One region of the Kosakonia sp. Marseille-Q7440 genome, then DNA from elsewhere that is predicted to be linked to it. Evidence: predicted binding sites of a transcription regulator. Region 1 holds the regulator's gene; each other region holds the start of a gene.
What was found. Region 1 encodes LexA, which represses DNA repair genes until DNA is damaged. Its sites were predicted from a motif close to TNCTGTATGTACATACAGNA; they were not measured.
Positions count from the first base shown of each region.

Region 2: a site for LexA is predicted at 2,472-2,491, ahead of dinB (DNA polymerase IV). Genes of this name have one in related genera too.
Region 3: a site for LexA is predicted at 1,432-1,451, ahead of rmuC (DNA recombination protein RmuC). Genes of this name have one in related genera too.
Region 4: a site for LexA is predicted at 2,796-2,815, ahead of sulA (SOS-induced cell division inhibitor SulA). Genes of this name have one in related genera too.

Region 1 covers NZ_CBCPLT010000001.1:86,182-90,206, forward strand. Annotated here, with positions in the region: gene plsB (glycerol-3-phosphate 1-O-acyltransferase PlsB) at 1-355, opposite strand, end outside; gene ACWPW2_RS00390 (diacylglycerol kinase) at 488-856, shown strand; gene lexA (transcriptional repressor LexA) at 965-1,579, shown strand; gene dinF (MATE family efflux transporter DinF) at 1,655-2,989, shown strand; gene ACWPW2_RS00405 (CsbD family protein) at 3,123-3,332, shown strand; gene zur (zinc uptake transcriptional repressor Zur) at 3,588-4,025, opposite strand, start outside.
Region 2 covers NZ_CBCPLT010000001.1:761,057-765,081, forward strand. Annotated here, with positions in the region: gene lpcA (D-sedoheptulose 7-phosphate isomerase) at 1-543, shown strand, start outside; gene ACWPW2_RS03385 (class II glutamine amidotransferase) at 684-1,451, shown strand; gene dpaA (peptidoglycan meso-diaminopimelic acid protein amidase) at 1,422-2,159, opposite strand; gene dinB (DNA polymerase IV) at 2,510-3,565, shown strand; gene ACWPW2_RS03400 (RNA ligase RtcB family protein) at 3,773-4,025, shown strand, end outside.
Region 3 covers NZ_CBCPLT010000002.1:16,859-20,883, forward strand. Annotated here, with positions in the region: gene rmuC (DNA recombination protein RmuC) at 1-1,395, opposite strand, end outside; gene udp (uridine phosphorylase) at 1,528-2,289, opposite strand; gene ACWPW2_RS13950 (dienelactone hydrolase family protein) at 2,548-3,354, shown strand; gene ACWPW2_RS13955 (ABC transporter ATP-binding protein) at 3,378-4,025, opposite strand, start outside.
Region 4 covers NZ_CBCPLT010000001.1:1,471,397-1,475,421, reverse strand. Annotated here, with positions in the region: gene yccS (YccS family putative transporter) at 1-2,003, shown strand, start outside; gene ACWPW2_RS06660 (TfoX/Sxy family DNA transformation protein) at 2,000-2,620, opposite strand; gene sulA (SOS-induced cell division inhibitor SulA) at 2,837-3,346, shown strand; gene ompA (porin OmpA) at 3,714-4,025, shown strand, end outside.

The DNA.
Region 1 (4,025 bases):
CCAGATCGGGATGGCTGCGGTGTAAATCCAGATAGTCGTGGAACAGTTTGATCGACTCTTCTTTCGGCGTGTAATAGGTGAATACGCGCGGGCCGCCGTGAATAAACACGTAGCGTGGCAGCAGCGCGCCATCGATCTCCAGCGGTTCGAGGGGATCGGGTAATTCATGCACCAGGCACTGCTCGCGCAAGGTCATTAAGTCAGCCTTTGAGTTGTAAGGCAGCACGTACATAATAGGACGTGATGTGTCGAGCCCCAGTTCCTGTGCAGGTTCTGCGGGGATCGATTTACTTTTTACCAGCACGCTTAATGGTAAGTTCAGTAATTTGTAGTAAATTCGTGGCCAGCCGGACATAAAGGGTGTAAAGCCTCTGGTTATTAATAGTGCCATTGCGCCGCAAGAATATCAGAAAGCACGCATAATTTCTGTGGTACCGCTGCGTGTACCACTACTCATTGACGCTTAATAGTTAAAAAGGTTCTTTTCATGGCCAATAATACCACCGGTTTTATCCGGATCATTAAAGCCGCAGGATATTCGTGGAAAGGCGTCCGCGCAGCCTGGATTAATGAAGCTGCATTTCGCCAGGAGGGCGTCGCCGTTGTCCTGGCTATTATTATCGCTGCATTTTTGGATATTGATGTCATCACTCGCGTCCTGCTTATTGGCTCGGTCACGCTGGTGATGATTGTCGAAATCCTCAACAGCGCTATCGAAGCGGTTGTGGACCGTATCGGCTCTGAGTTCCATGAGCTTTCCGGCCGGGCAAAAGATATGGGCTCGGCAGCGGTGCTGATGACAATCTTACTGGCGGTCTTTACCTGGGTCTCGCTTCTTTGGTCACATTTTCGATAGCGTTTCCATAATTCTATAACACTCTGGATTTTTGCTTAAATGTGGTTTCAAAATCGCCGTTGACTGTATATACTCACAGCATAACTGTATATACACCCAGGGGGCGGGATGAAAGCATTAACGGCCAGGCAGCAAGAGGTGTTCGATCTGATTCGCGATCGCATCACCCAAACCGGTATGCCACCGACGCGTGCGGAAATCGCACAGCAATTGGGGTTCCGTTCCCCAAATGCAGCCGAAGAACACCTTAAAGCGCTGGCGCGCAAAGGGGTGATCGAAATCGTATCTGGTGCATCGCGCGGTCTGCGCCTGCTTCTGGAAGAAGAGAACGATATTGGTCTGCCGCTGATCGGTCGCGTCGCTGCGGGTGAGCCGCTGCTGGCACAGCAGCATATCGAAAGCCACTATCAGGTCGATCCGAATCTCTTTAAACCGCATGCTGACTTCCTGCTGCGCGTTAGCGGGATGTCGATGAAAGATATCGGTATTATGGACGGCGATCTGCTGGCGGTGCATAAAACCCAGGATGCGCGTAATGGCCAGGTTATCGTGGCCCGTATCGAAGATGAAGTGACGGTGAAGCGCCTGAAAAAACATGGCAATACCGTTGAGCTGCTGGCAGAAAACAGCGACTTTTCCCCGATTGTGGTCGATCTGCGCAAGCAGAACTTCACCATTGAAGGGCTGGCAGTCGGCGTGATCCGTAACGGTGAATGGCTGTAACGCCTCTTTTCTCTGCTGTGGCGCCCTGTTACGCGCCGCAGCGCCACGCTTCCTACCTTTAACGACGCTTACGCTATGCCGCTGTTAACCGCATCCGATAAAGCTTTGTGGCGGCTTGCGCTGCCGATGATTTTATCCAATATCACCGTTCCCCTGCTGGGATTAGTTGATACGGCGGTGATTGGTCATCTGGATAGTCCCGTCTACCTTGGCGGCGTGGCGATTGGCGCAACGGCAACCAGCTTCCTCTTTATGCTGCTGCTGTTTCTGCGTATGAGCACCACCGGGCTGACCGCCCAGGCATTTGGTGCGAAAAATCCTTCTGCACTCTCACGTGCGCTCGTCCAGCCTCTGCTGCTGGCGCTCGGCGCAGGGGTTGTCATTGCGCTGTTACGCACGCCGCTTATCGACCTGGCGCTGCATATTACCGGCGGCAGCGAGGCGGTGCTGGAGCAGGCCCGGCGCTTCCTTGCCATTCGCTGGCTTAGCGCGCCCGCCTCGCTGGGCAATATGGTGCTGCTTGGCTGGCTGCTCGGCGTGCAGTATGCCCGTGCACCGGTGATACTGCTGGTGGTCGGCAACCTCTTCAATATCGTTCTCGATCTCTGGCTGGTGATGGGCCTGCATATGAATGTGCAGGGCGCTGCGCTCGCCACGGTTATCGCGGAATATGTCACCTTCTTTATCGGCTTGTTGATGGTGTGGCAGGTTTTACGCCGACAGGCTATCTCGCTCGTGATGCTGAAATCCGCCTGGCGCGGCGGCGTTCGCCGTTTGCTGGCGCTCAATCGCGATATCATGCTGCGCTCGCTGCTGCTGCAACTCTGCTTTGGATCCATCACCGTGCTGGGTGCGCGTCTTGGCAGCGAAACGGTCGCCGCCAACGCGGTGCTGATGATGTTCCTCACTTTTACCGCCTACGCGCTGGACGGCTTTGCCTATGCCGTTGAAGCCCACTCCGGCCAGGCTTACGGCGCGCGCGATAGCAGCCAGTTGCTGCACGTCTGGCGCGCGGCCTGTCGGCAGGCAGGGTTTGTGGCGCTCGCTTTTGCCCTTAGCTACGCGCTGGCGGGCAGCACGATTATTGCGCTACTGACCTCCATTCCTGAACTGCAGGCGGTTGCCGGACACTATCTCATCTGGCAGGTGGTACTGCCGCTGGTGGGGGTGTGGTGCTATTTGCTCGACGGCATGTTTGTGGGTGCAACGCGCGCGGCTGAAATGCGTAACAGTATGGCGGTTGCCGCTGCCGGTTTTGGCCTGACCCTGCTGACGGTGCCGTGGCTTGGCAACCACGGTTTATGGCTCTCTCTGGGCGTTTTCCTTGCGCTGCGCGGCATTACGCTGGCGCTGATCTGGCGTCATCACTGGCGCAACGGCAGCTGGTTTGCCAATGCCGACAATGCATGAAGATCTGCGGCTTCGTCTGGCATCTATGGTTAAAGATTCCGAATAAAAAACCGAACGCCGAATCCTTATCTACAATAATTAATACGTTCAGCACGCAAGAACGTCATTTTAACCGAACGATAAGGAGTCAATTATGAACAAAGACGAAGTCGGCGGTAACTGGAAACAGTTTAAAGGCACTGTTAAAGAGAAATGGGGCAAATTGACCGATGACGACATGACCGTCATTGAAGGTAAACGTGACCAGCTGGTAGGTAAAATCCAGGAGCGTTACGGTTACGCGAAAGACGAAGCGGAGAAGGAAGTTACGGATTGGGAAACTCGTAACGAATACCGCTGGTAGCCAACACTTCCCCCTCAAGTGTATTAACCCTCACAGGCTACCCTGCCCGTAGGTACAAGGATGTACCTCCCTAATCCCTTCATCTTTCACGTTTTATCGGCGTTGGCTGCATTCGCTCACATAGGTCACATACTTATGTATGCTCCCTATGATTCACTCATTTGCCGCCTTGCTAAAACGCGAAATCTTTTGGGATTACTTTCTGAAACAGAAACAGAAACAGAAACAGAAACAGAAAAAGAAAAGTAAAAATCTCTAACGCGGTTTCTTCTTCACCTGCAGGCTGTGATCGTGCTGGCAATGGTCGTGATGACGGCAGGCTTCGACTTCCACGCAGGCAGCGCATAAACCGTGGGCTTCAATCACGTTATGGCGCAGGGCAAAGCCCATCTTCGCTGCCAGCGCGTGCATAATATCTTCCACGCCTTCCGCCTGCTCCTCTTTAACCGCGCCGCAGCGGTCGCAGATAAACATCGCAGAAGTGTGCGTCGGCTGATCGAAGAGATGGCACAGCACGTAACTGTTCGTGGACTCCACCTTGTGCACAAAACCCTGCTCAAGCAGAAAATCGAGCGCGCGATAAACCGTGGGCGGCTTCGCCTGGGGTTCGCTTTCCCGCAGCAGGTCGAGCAGATCGTAGGCGCTGATGGCGCTCTTTTGCAGGCTCAGCAAACGTAAAACTTCCAGACGCTG
Region 2 (4,025 bases), 670 kb from region 1:
GCGGAAACGCTGGCGAATTTCTTGAAAGATGAAGCCAATATTCACGCTATTCAGCGCGCGGCGGTGCTGCTGGCCGACAGCTTTAAAGCCGGTGGCAAAGTGTTGTCCTGCGGTAACGGCGGCTCGCACTGCGATGCGATGCACTTCGCAGAGGAGTTAACCGGGCGCTACCGTGAAAACCGTCCTGGCTACCCGGCAATCGCCATTTCTGACGTCAGCCATATCTCCTGCGTCAGCAACGACTTCGGTTACGACTATGTATTCTCCCGCTATGTAGAAGCCGTTGGCCGTGAGGGCGACGTGCTGCTGGGGATCTCCACCTCCGGTAACTCTGGCAACGTGATCAAAGCGATTGCCGCAGCGCGTGAGAAGGGGATGAAAGTGATCACCCTGACCGGTAAAGATGGCGGCAAAATGGCCGGCACCGCGGATATCGAAATTCGCGTTCCGCACTTTGGCTATGCCGATCGCATTCAGGAGATCCATATCAAAGTGATCCATATCCTGATTCAGCTTATCGAAAAAGAGATGGTTAAGGCATAAAGCAGGCTTTTTATTTGCCCTGTTCAAGCCGGGCAGTGCTCAACGTTCCTGCGCTCAGGCGCGGTCATCGCGGCGCTGCCCGTATCTGACGGGCTGCAACAATAACGCCTTCTCAGATTGAGGCGGTTGTGGAGGTGACTATGTGCGAACTGCTCGGGATGAGCGCTAACGTGCCGACCGATATCTGCTTTAGTTTTACCGGTCTCGTCCAGCGCGGCGGGGGAACCGGACCGCATAAAGATGGCTGGGGTATCACCTTCTACGAAGGCAAAGGCTGTCGCACCTTCAAAGATCCGCAACCAAGCTATAACTCGCCTGTCGCTAAGCTGGTGCAGGAGTACCCGATCAAGTCCTGCTCGGTGATAGCCCATATTCGCCAGGCGAACCGCGGCGAAGTGGCGCTGGAAAATACCCATCCCTTTACCCGCGAACTGTGGGGCTGCAACTGGACGTATGCCCACAACGGTCAGTTAACGGGCTATAAATCTTTGCAGACCGGCAACTTCCGCCCGGTGGGGGAAACGGATAGCGAAAAAGCGTTCTGCTGGATGCTGCACAAGCTGACGCAGCGCTACCCGCGCACGCCGGGCAATATGGGGGCAGTGTTTAAGTACATTGCGACGCTTGCGCTGGAGCTGCGTGAGAAGGGCGTGTTCAATATGCTGCTGTCGGACGGGCGCTATGTGATGGCGTTCTGCTCCACCAATCTCTTCTGCATTACCCGGCGCGCGCCGTTTGGCGTGGCGAAGCTGCTGGATCAGGATGTGGAGATCGATTTTCAGCGTGAGACCACACCGAATGATGTGGTCACCGTGATTGCGACGCAGCCGTTAACGGCAAACGAAACCTGGCACAAGATTATGCCAGGCGAGTGGGCGTTATTTTGCCTCGGTGAGCGTATAGTTTGACGCCAGCTGTGGCTGCACGGAGGTAGCCAGCGGCTTGCTGACCACGTAGCGTCCATCCACCACGGCGACAATCGGCGGCTGGTGGGTGGCCGCGAAGTAGTCATACCCCGGCTTTAACTGCTTCCAGAAATCCGCGTAGGTCGAATATTTGTGACGCTGCATATTGGCATCGGTCATGCGGAACGGATAGATATTCACCTGCACGCTCGGCTGGCCGAAAATCAGCGCCGCGGTAACAAACTGGAAGATCTCATCAATGCCGGTATCCGTCATGGCGTAGCAGCCGATGGAGACGCAGGCACCGTGAATCATCAGGTATTTGCCTTCATAACCGTGGGCGCGGTCAAAGTTGTTCGGAAAGCCAATATTGATCGCCTTATAGAAACGGCTGTCCGGCTTAAGCTGGCTGCGCTGCACCGAATAGAACCCCTCCGGGCTTTTAAAATCGCCCTGACGGCGTTTAGGCCCAAGGCCGCCGGAGTAGTTGCAGATTTTATAGCTGTCGAGCAGCTGATACTGTTCGCCCATCTTGACGTAGAGATCAAGGGTGCGCTCTTCTTTAAAGATCTGGATATAGACCGGCGACCCCATCAACTGCTGTTTAAAATCTTTGCTTACCGGCTTAGTGGCACTGTTGCTGCCAACCAGGCCAGCAAAGGAGACGCACGGGATCAGAAGCATCGCAATGAACAATGCGATTTTGCGCATACAACGTGTTTCCTTGATAAAACGGATACGACTTTGCCAGAACGGCAAAAGATGCCCAGAATTCGGACAATTCTGTTTTGAGCGCTCACATTAGCACTCCGACATTTTTTCGCAAGCCCCGAATAGCGGTGATTCCGCGCCTGTCGATCCTGTTGGTTGTCTTTTCGCCATCGCGCAAAAAGTGTTCTGTTTTGCCTTTCAACCACCTGCGCAATTTGGCGACGGTTATTATGAAAGTAAATGCTGAGAATTAAACAGCAGATTGCCCTCTTTTCAGCGGTTTCTCGGCTGGCTTCTCATTTGCCTGAAACGTGCTGTATACTTATCCAGTGTTCTGTGAGGGTGTACGCATGCGCAAAATCATACATGTCGATATGGACTGCTTTTTCGCGGCGGTAGAGATGCGCGACAACCCGGCCCTGCGCGACATTCCGATTGCCATTGGCGGCAGCCGCGTGCAGCGCGGCGTCATCAGCACCGCCAACTACCCGGCGCGTAAATATGGCGTGCGCAGCGCGATGCCGACCGGGATGGCGCTGAAACTCTGCCCGCACCTCACGCTGTTACCCGGCCGTTTCGACGCCTATAAAGAAGCCTCCCGCCAGATCCGCGACATCTTCTCGCGCTACACCTCACTGATTGAACCCCTGTCGCTGGATGAAGCCTATCTTGATGTGACCGACAGCCCGCACTGCTACGGCTCCGCGACGCTGATGGCGCAGGAGATCCGCCAGACCATCTTTAATGAGACGCAGCTTACCGCCTCGGCGGGCATCGCGCCGGTGAAGTTCCTCGCCAAAATCGCCTCCGATCTCAACAAGCCCGACGGGCAATATGTGATTACCCCGGCGGAGGTGCCGGCCTTTCTGCGCACCCTGCCGCTAAGCAAAATTCCCGGCGTCGGCAAAGTGTCGGCGGCCAAGCTTGAAACCCTTGGGCTGCGCACCTGTGAAGATGTGCAGAGGAGCGATCTCGCCATGCTGCTTAAGCGGTTTGGCAAGTTTGGCCGCGTGTTGTGGGAGCGCAGCCAGGGGATCGATGAGCGGGAGATCAGCAGCGAGCGGCTGCGAAAATCGGTCGGTGTTGAGCGCACGCTGGTGGAGGATATTCATCAGTGGGAGGAGTGCGAAGCGATTATCGAGCGGCTCTACCCGGAGCTTGAGCGGCGGCTTTCGGTGGTGAAACCAGATCTGCGCATCGCCCGCCAGGGGGTGAAACTGAAGTTCAACGACTTTCAGCAGACCACCCAGGAGCATGTCTGGCCGTGTCTGAATAAAGAGGATCTGCTCGCCACCGCGCGTCAGGCGTGGGATGAGCGACGCGGCGGGCGTGGCGTGCGGCTGGTTGGCCTGCACGTCACACTGCTCGATCCGCAGCTTGAGCGCCAGCTGGTGCTCGGGCTGTAACCCTACCAGAATTTGCGGTGGTAATTTCCCGCCCGCTTCTTTATTATCCCCGGCGTTTATTCATTCCCTATTAACTGCAAAGGAGGTTCACCATGACACACCATGCCCTGATTTCTCTTTGCAGACCTCTCCAGGCTTAATTCTTCAAAAACTTGCCCCTGGTTTCGTCTGCCAATTCCTTTTATTTCTCTACATATGGATTGGTATATGGGCAACTCTGTTTGTCATATCTCAGACGCGATCTCCTATATTGCGTCGGAAAACCTGTGGATCGAAGGTTCAGCGATCCAACAATTACACACCACTGCGGCTCTGCCGGGTATGACGCGCGTCGTCGGCATGCCGGATCTTCACCCCGGCCGTGGCTACCCGATTGGCGCGGCCTTTTTCTCCACCGGGCGCTTCTACCCGGCGCTGGTCGGGAACGATATCGGCTGCGGCATGGCGCTGTGGCAGACCG
Region 3 (4,025 bases), on a different contig from region 1:
GTCTTGATTATGATCGTTAAACGCGTCTTGTCCTGCCCGCAGACGAAATTCTTCGTCCTGCTCTTGCGCCTGCGCGGCCAGTTCCGGATTAATCTCGCGCTTGATCTCGACGCCAAGCCCACGAAATGCCTCAGTTTGTGCCAGCAGGTTGCCGCGCCCTGAGCTGAGTTTTTTCATCGCCTGGCGGTAGTTATCCTGCGCCTTCTCCAGGCTCTGGCCAATCGCGGTCATATCGTCGACGAAGAGGCGCATTTTGTCATACAGGCGGCTCGCCCGCTCCGCGATCTGCTGCGCATTGCGGCTCTGGTGCTCGTAACGCCACAGGTTGGCGATGGTACGCAGGGCGACCAGTAGCGTCGTCGGGCTGACCAGCATAATGTTGTTTTTCAGCGCCTCGGTAATCAGCTCCGGCTGTCTGTCGAGGGCGATTAAAAAGGCGGGCTCCACCGGGATAAACATCAGGACGTAATCCAGGCTGCGCAGACCGGAGAGCTGCTGATAATCTTTCCTTCCCAGCAGCCGAATGTGGCCACGCACGGAGGTGATGTGCTCCTGTAGCGCTGCTTCGCGGGAAAACTCATCCTCGGCGTTGAAGTAGCGCTCGTAGGCCACCAGCGTCATTTTGGCGTCGATCACCACGTCCTTGCCCTGCGGCAGGCGCACAATGACGTCCGGCTGCATGCGCGCGCGGCTCTCGTTCTCCATGCTGACCTGGGTTTCATACTCATGCCCTTCGCGCAGGCCGGAGGCTTCAAGCACGCGGGTCAGCACCACTTCGCCCCAGTTACCCTGGGTTTTGTTATCGCCTTTCAGCGCGCGGGTGAGGTTGATGGCTTCCTGCGCCATCTGGGCATTCAGCTGCTGGAGGTTACGGATTTCGTGGGCCAGGGTGTGTCGTTCGCGCGCCTCCTGGCCGAAGCTCTCCTGCACCTGGCGGCGAAAGCCGTCGAGCTGCTCGCGCAGCGGGGTGAGTAAGCCATTGAGGCTCTGGCGGTTCTGTTCGTCAACGCGACGGTTGCTCTGCTCGAAAATACGGTTAGCGAGGTTTTCAAACTGCTCGCTCAGACGCTGCTCGCTACTGTGCATCTGGCGCAGTTTCTCTTCCGCATGCAGTTGGGTGGATTCAAGCCGGGTGGTGACTTCACGCAGATCCGCTTCCAGCGAGCTATTGATATGTTGCAGGCTGCGCAGTTCGTTATTCAGCAACTCGCACTCTTCGCGCCAGTGGCTATTCTGGGCGATCTGCTGGCGGGCGGCGCTCAGTTCACTGAAGACATCGCGCTGCTCGGCGAGCAACTCCGCCTGCTGCTGCGCACCGCGCCAGCTTGCGGCCAGCCAGCCGACCAGTAATCCTGCCAGCGCCACGGCTGCCAGTACGATGATTGAACTCTCCATTCCGCTCCCTCTTCATCACCCATTCCGTCGGGATTGTGCTGTATAAACGTCCAGTTTGGAAGGGCTTTTCTGCGAGGCGTTACGCAAATAAAAAAGGCCGAACGCGTCGGCCTTGTAAATCTGGAAGCGGGATTACAGAAGTCGACGTGCGGCATCGACCACGATTTTCACCGCGTGGCTTTCGGTCTTCTTCATGGTTTCCGCGTTCGGGATCTCCTGCTGGGTGCGGTTGACGATCACCCCGGCAACCATCCCGGCGCGCAGCCCCTGGCTTGCACACATGGTCAGCAGCGTAGCGGACTCCATTTCGTAGTTCATCACGCCCATTGACTGCCACTCTTCCATTGAGCCTTTAAAGCTTTTCACTACGCGGCCGGAGAAAGTGTCGTAACGCTCCTGGCCCGGGTAGAAGGTGTCAGACGAGGCGGTCACGCCGATATGTTTAGTCGCGCCAATCGCATCGGCTGCGGCCACCAGCGCCGTGGTGCACTCAAAATCCGCCACCGCCGGGAACTCCATCGGGGCAAAGTGCAGGCTGGCGCCGTCAAGACGCACGGAGGCGGTGGTGATCAGAACATCGCCGACGTTGATATGCGGCTGGATCGCGCCGGTGGTGCCGACACGCAGGAAGGTGCGGATGCCCAGTTGCGCCAGCTCTTCAACGGCGATGGAAGTAGAAGGACCGCCGATACCGGTAGAACAGATAATCACTGCTTTGCCATCCAGCTCGGCGCGCCAGCTGGTGAATTCGCGGTGGGAGGCCAGCTTGACCGGCTTATCCATCAGCGCGGCGATCTTTTCCACTCGCTCCGGATCGCCAGGGACGATGGCCAGGGTAGCCCCTTGTAAATCGTTTTTAGTGAGGCCGAGGTGAAAAACATCAGACTTGGACATAACAGACTCCTCTGTGGTCGGTATTATCGGGGGGAGGTAAAACGGTACTTTACAGAAGCCACGCGCTTGTTTTCGTGACTGCTGTCACCATGAATGAAATTGATTGCAATCAATTTCCATAAAATAGTGACGCGCGTCACACTAACACGTTATTCCCGCTAACTCAGCAGCAAAGATTGCCTGCGCACGGCGATTGCGCATGCCCTGGTCTTCATGACTATAGTTAGGGGAGCGCTAATAAAGGGTAGGGAGAATGTCATGACCACCACCAAACAGCCGGGCTTTGCGCCTGCGGCTTCACCGCTTGCGTCAACCACGGTTCATACGCCGGAAGAGAGGCTGATCGCAGGCGAAACTTCCATTCCAACGCAGGGCGATACCATGCCCGCGTATCACGCCCGACCAAAAGATGCCGAAGGCCCGCTGCCGATTGTTATCGTCGTGCAGGAGATTTTTGGCGTCCATGAACATATTCGCGATCTCTGCCGCCGGCTGGCGCTGGAGGGGTATCTTGCCGTCGCGCCGGAGCTCTATTTCCGCCAGGGCGATCCGAATGATTTTGCCGACGTTCCCACGCTCTTAAGCGGGCTGGTCAGTAAAGTACCGGATGCGCAGGTGCTGGCCGATCTCGACCACGTCGCCAACTGGGCGGCACGCAACGGCGGTGACGCCCATCAACTGCTGGTGACCGGCTTCTGCTGGGGCGGCCGCATTGCTTGGCTTTACGCGGCGCACAATCCGCAACTGAAAGCGGCGGTGGCGTGGTATGGCAAGCTGACGGGTGAAAAAACCCTGAATTCGCCGAAACACCCGGTCGATATCGCCACCGATCTGACCGCGCCGGTGCTTGGCCTGTATGGCGCGCAGGATACCGGTATCTCGCAGGAGAGCGTGGAGACGATGCGCCAGGCGCTGCGCGCGGCAAATGCCAACGCGGAGATCATTGTCTACCCCGAAGCGGGCCACGCGTTCAATGCCGATTATCGCCCGAGCTACCATGCGGAATCTGCCGCCGACGGCTGGCAGCGCATGCTGGCGTGGTTTGCGCAGTACGCGAAAAAGTAGTCTTCAAGCACGGAGGCGGCGCGCTATGCCGCCTCCAGCTTCCAGCCCTGTAGTAAACGCACGCAGACCGACTGCTGCGGTTGCAGCGCGGCGTGATGAAACGCTGTAAGCCCCTGCCCATCCGCTAAACGTAGCGCCAGCAAATAGCGCTCGCCCTGATAAATACAGCTCTCCACCTGCGCGCTTAATCCTTCCCCGGCAATCTGCACATGCTCCGGGCGCACCAGCACCGGCTGTTGCGCGCCATACCCGCTCTGCGACAAGCCGTGATGCAGCGAGGCGCTGTCCAGTTGTTGATCTCCGGCGGGCGTCGCCAGCGTCAGCACGCTGCCCTTGCCAATAAAGCGCGCGACCCAGCCGCTTTTCGGCTGCTGGTAGAGATCCTGCGGCGCGCCCCACTGCATCAGTTCGCCCTGATGGATCACCGCAATATGGCTCGCCAGCGCCATCGCTTCCGCCTGATCATGGGTGACATAGACAAAGGTGGCACCGGTGCGGCGATGAAACTCCCGAAACGTCTGCTCCATGGTGGCGCGCAGGTGCCTGTCGAGATTGGCTAATGGCTCATCCAGCAGCACCACTTGCGGTTCAGAGACCAGACAGCGCGCCAGTGCAACACGCTGACGCTGCCCGCCGCTAAGCTCATGGGGCGCACGCGCGGCATAGGCCCC
Region 4 (4,025 bases), 1.4 Mb from region 1:
TTCCATTAACTCTTGGCGTGGTTGCCGCGGCGCTGGCCGACCTCGATGACCGCCTTACCGGGCGGTTAAAAAACCTGGTCATCACGCTGGTCTCCTTTTTTATCGCTTCGGCATCGGTGGAGTTGCTATTCCCCTGGCCATGGCTATTCGCGCTTGGCCTGGTAAGCTCAACTATCGGCTTTATCTTGCTGGGTGGGTTAGGTCAACGATATGCCACTATTGCCTTTGGTGCGCTGCTGATTGCTGTTTACACCATGCTGGGCGTCTCGCTTTTCGAGCACTGGTACCAGCAACCCTTGCTGTTGCTGGCTGGCGCCGTGTGGTTCAACCTACTGACGCTGGTCGGGCATCTGGTTTTCCCCGTTCGCGCACTACAGGACAATCTGGCGCGGTGCTATGAGCAGCTTGCCCACTATCTGGAGTTGAAATCACGCCTTTTCGACCCTGATATTGAGGAACCCAGTCAGGCACCTTTATATGAACTCGCCTTATCAAATAGCCAACTGGTCACTACGCTTAATCAGACGAAGGGCACAATGCTCACGCGTTTACGAGGCGATCGTGGACAGCGAAGCACGCGCCAGGCGCTGCATTACTACTTTGCGGCACAAGATATCCATGAACGCGCGAGCTCATCGCACATTCAGTATCAAACCCTGCGCGAGCATTTTCGCTATAGCGACGTTATGTTCCGCTTTCAACGCCTCCTTTCGATGCAATCTCAGGCCTGCGCACAGCTCTCCCGCGCTATTTTGCTACGTGAACCCTATCAGCATGACAGCCGTTTTGAACGGGTATTCCTTCACCTTGACGCCGCGCTGGCGCGGATAAAAAGCAGCGGGGAAACCACTCCCGAGCATGTCAAAGCGCTCGGGTTTTTACTGGATAATCTACGCGCCATCGACGCACAACTGGCAGCGATTGAATCAGGACAGCCTCATCCTCAGGCGCATGGCGAGACGGAAAATCAGCTCGCCGACGACAGCCTGAACGGCTTAAACGACGTCTGGTTACGCCTGCGCCAAAACCTGACACCCGAATCTGCCCTGTTTCGCCATGCGGTGCGGATGTCCGTCGTGCTCTGTATCGGCTACGCCTTTATCCATCTGACCGGTTTACAACATGGCTACTGGATCCTGTTAACCAGCCTGTTCGTTTGCCAGCCGAACTACAATGCGACGCGCCATCGTCTGAGCTTGCGCGTCATCGGCACGCTGGTTGGCGTGGCGATAGGTTTGCCGGTGCTCTATTTTGTTCCTTCGCAAGAGGGGCAGTTGCTGCTGATTGTTATTACCGGCGTGCTCTTTTTCTCATTCCGCACGGTGCAATATGCCCATGCCACAATGTTCATCTCGCTGCTGGTATTACTCTGTTTCAACCTGCTCGGCGAAGGATTCGAAGTGGCTATCCCGCGCATCATTGATACGTTAATTGGCTGCGCTATCGCCTGGGCGGCAGTGAGTTTTATTTGGCCGGACTGGCGCTTCAGAAACCTTGCGAGCGTCACGGAGAAGGCGTTTAATGCCAACTGCCGTTATCTTGACGCGATCCTCGAGCAGTATCATCAGGGGCGCGATAACCGGCTGGCCTATCGCATCGCCAGGCGTAACGCTTACAACCGCGATGCTGAACTGGCTTCGGTCGTGTCGAATATGTCTTCAGAACCTGGCACCTCACCTGAACTACGTGAAGTGGCGTTCAGATTGCTTTGCCTTAATCAGACCTTTATAAGCTACATTTCTGCGCTGGGAGCTCATCGCGAGCAATTAACCCAACCTGAAGCGTTGCGTCTACTGGATGACGCGGTGTGTTATGTAGATGATGCCCTCCATCATTCGCCTGCCGATCAGGGGCGGGTGCAGGATGCGCTTGCTGATTTATCGCAGCGCATCAAGCAACTGGATCCGCGCCCTGACAGCAAAGAGCCGCTGGTATTACAACAGGTTGGCCTGTTGATAGCGTTATTGCCGGAGGTTTCTCGTTTAAAAAACCAAATAGTTTAGAGAGGGTTAGCTCCTTTATTCATCACATCATTAGACCACTCAAGCAGCGCCTGCCGTCGACTTGCCGGAAGCGCTGCTTCATGAATGCCGACAATGGCCCCTTCCAGTGCAAATAACACTTTTACACTGAGCTGTTTGTTCATTTTCCGAAGTCGGAGCCAGCAAACTTTTGCACCAAGTAGCCGCAGGATTTGCGCATCTTTGATGCCGGCCTGCTGCAATTGAAACTCGAGTTGACTGGAGATATTGGGTAGATCGCGCAGACGAAAAAGTTTTTCGCGCTGCGCTTTCTCCCGTTTTGCCGCATCAAGCGCAAGCGTAGAAAGCTTCAGCAGCAAGCCGCGGTCACCCCATACACTATCGCTGACATAAAAATAATTTAACGATATCTGACGCCCCCGCTTGTTGAGACTTAAAAGTGGTGCACGCCGGACTACATCATACTGTGCGCTTTCATCACAGGCGCGTAAGTAAAGTTCCCCCTCGGCTATCATCGCAAAAACGATGTTATCCACTGCAAGGCTATAACCACCAAAGTGGGCGCGATGGCTAATTTGACCGAGTGAAGTGAGATATTCGCGCGATTGATATATCCGTTGATAAGATAAGTCTTCCATGATTTTTCCTTTATAAATCACCTGGTAATGCGTTTTTCCGTAAGCGGATCCAGTAATCAGGAACATAGGCAACTGTGCGCGCGACGGCAAGCAAATTTTGTATTGAGCCGCATTCACAAAACAAAAATGCGAGATGCTTTCAGAAATTGAGGTTGATCTTTAAACACTGTACGGGTACTGTATGTTTATACAGTAACTCAGAGGGCTGGATTGCTTATGCACACTTCAGGCTATGCAAATCGTTCTAAAACATCCGCTTCCGCGATTAATACATTGAACCAGAGCGAATCGACTACTCTCGCTACCGGGCTGATTAGCGAAGTGGTTTACCATGAAGACCAGCCCATGATGACTCAGTTATTACTGCTGCCATTGCTGCAGCAGCTTGGTCAGCAGTCACGCTGGCAGCTGTGGTTAACACCGCAACAGAAATTAAGCCGTGAATGGGTTCAATCTGCGGGCTTGCCGTTGACTAAAGTGATGCAGATTAATCAACTCTCTCCCGGGGTCACGCTGGACTCCATGATCCGCGCGTTACGTACCGGTAATTTCAGCGTTGTCATCGGCTGGCATACTGAGGAGTTGACGGAAGATGAGCATCGCCGCCTGGCATCGGCAGCCGAAGAGGGCAATGCGATTGGCTTTGTTATGCGTCCAATTCGTCGCAATCCCCTCGCTGCGAGACAGCTTTCCGGGATAAAAATTCACTCAAATTTGTATCATTGAGTAAATTTAGGACTTTTCCTGGGATTATTTTTCGCCTCGGCCAGCATCCCCTATTTATTAGCTAAATAGAGCCGCAAAGCTTGTGCGGCGTGGTTTGCCACTCATCAATGATGAACGATATTTGAGCACAAATGTTAAATTTTGTGTACACAAAGCCTTTTTTTTCATATGCCTGACGGACTTCACACTTGTAAGTTTCCAACTACGTTGTAGACTTTACATCGCCAGGGGTGCTCGGCATAAGCCAAAGATATCGGTAAAGATATCTGCAGAGTTGTCAGTGAGCAATGCCCCCGGTGAAGGATTTAACCGTGACTTCTCGACGAGATTTCCATGGCGATTTTTGGATGATAACGAGGCGCAAAAAATGAAAAAGACAGCTATCGCGATTGCAGTGGCACTGGCTGGCTTCGCTACCGTAGCGCAGGCCGCTCCGAAAGATAACACCTGGTACACCGGTGCTAAACTGGGCTGGTCTCAGTTCCACGATGTTGGTAACAACCAGATCCCTAACAATGGCCCGACTCACGAGAGCCAGTTAGGCGCTGGTGCGTTCGGTGGTTATCAGGTTAACCCGTACGTTGGCTTTGAAATGGGCTATGACTGGCTGGGTCGCATGCCGTACAAAGGCAGCGATGTAAACGGCGCATTCAAAGCTCAGGGCGTTCAGCTGACCGCT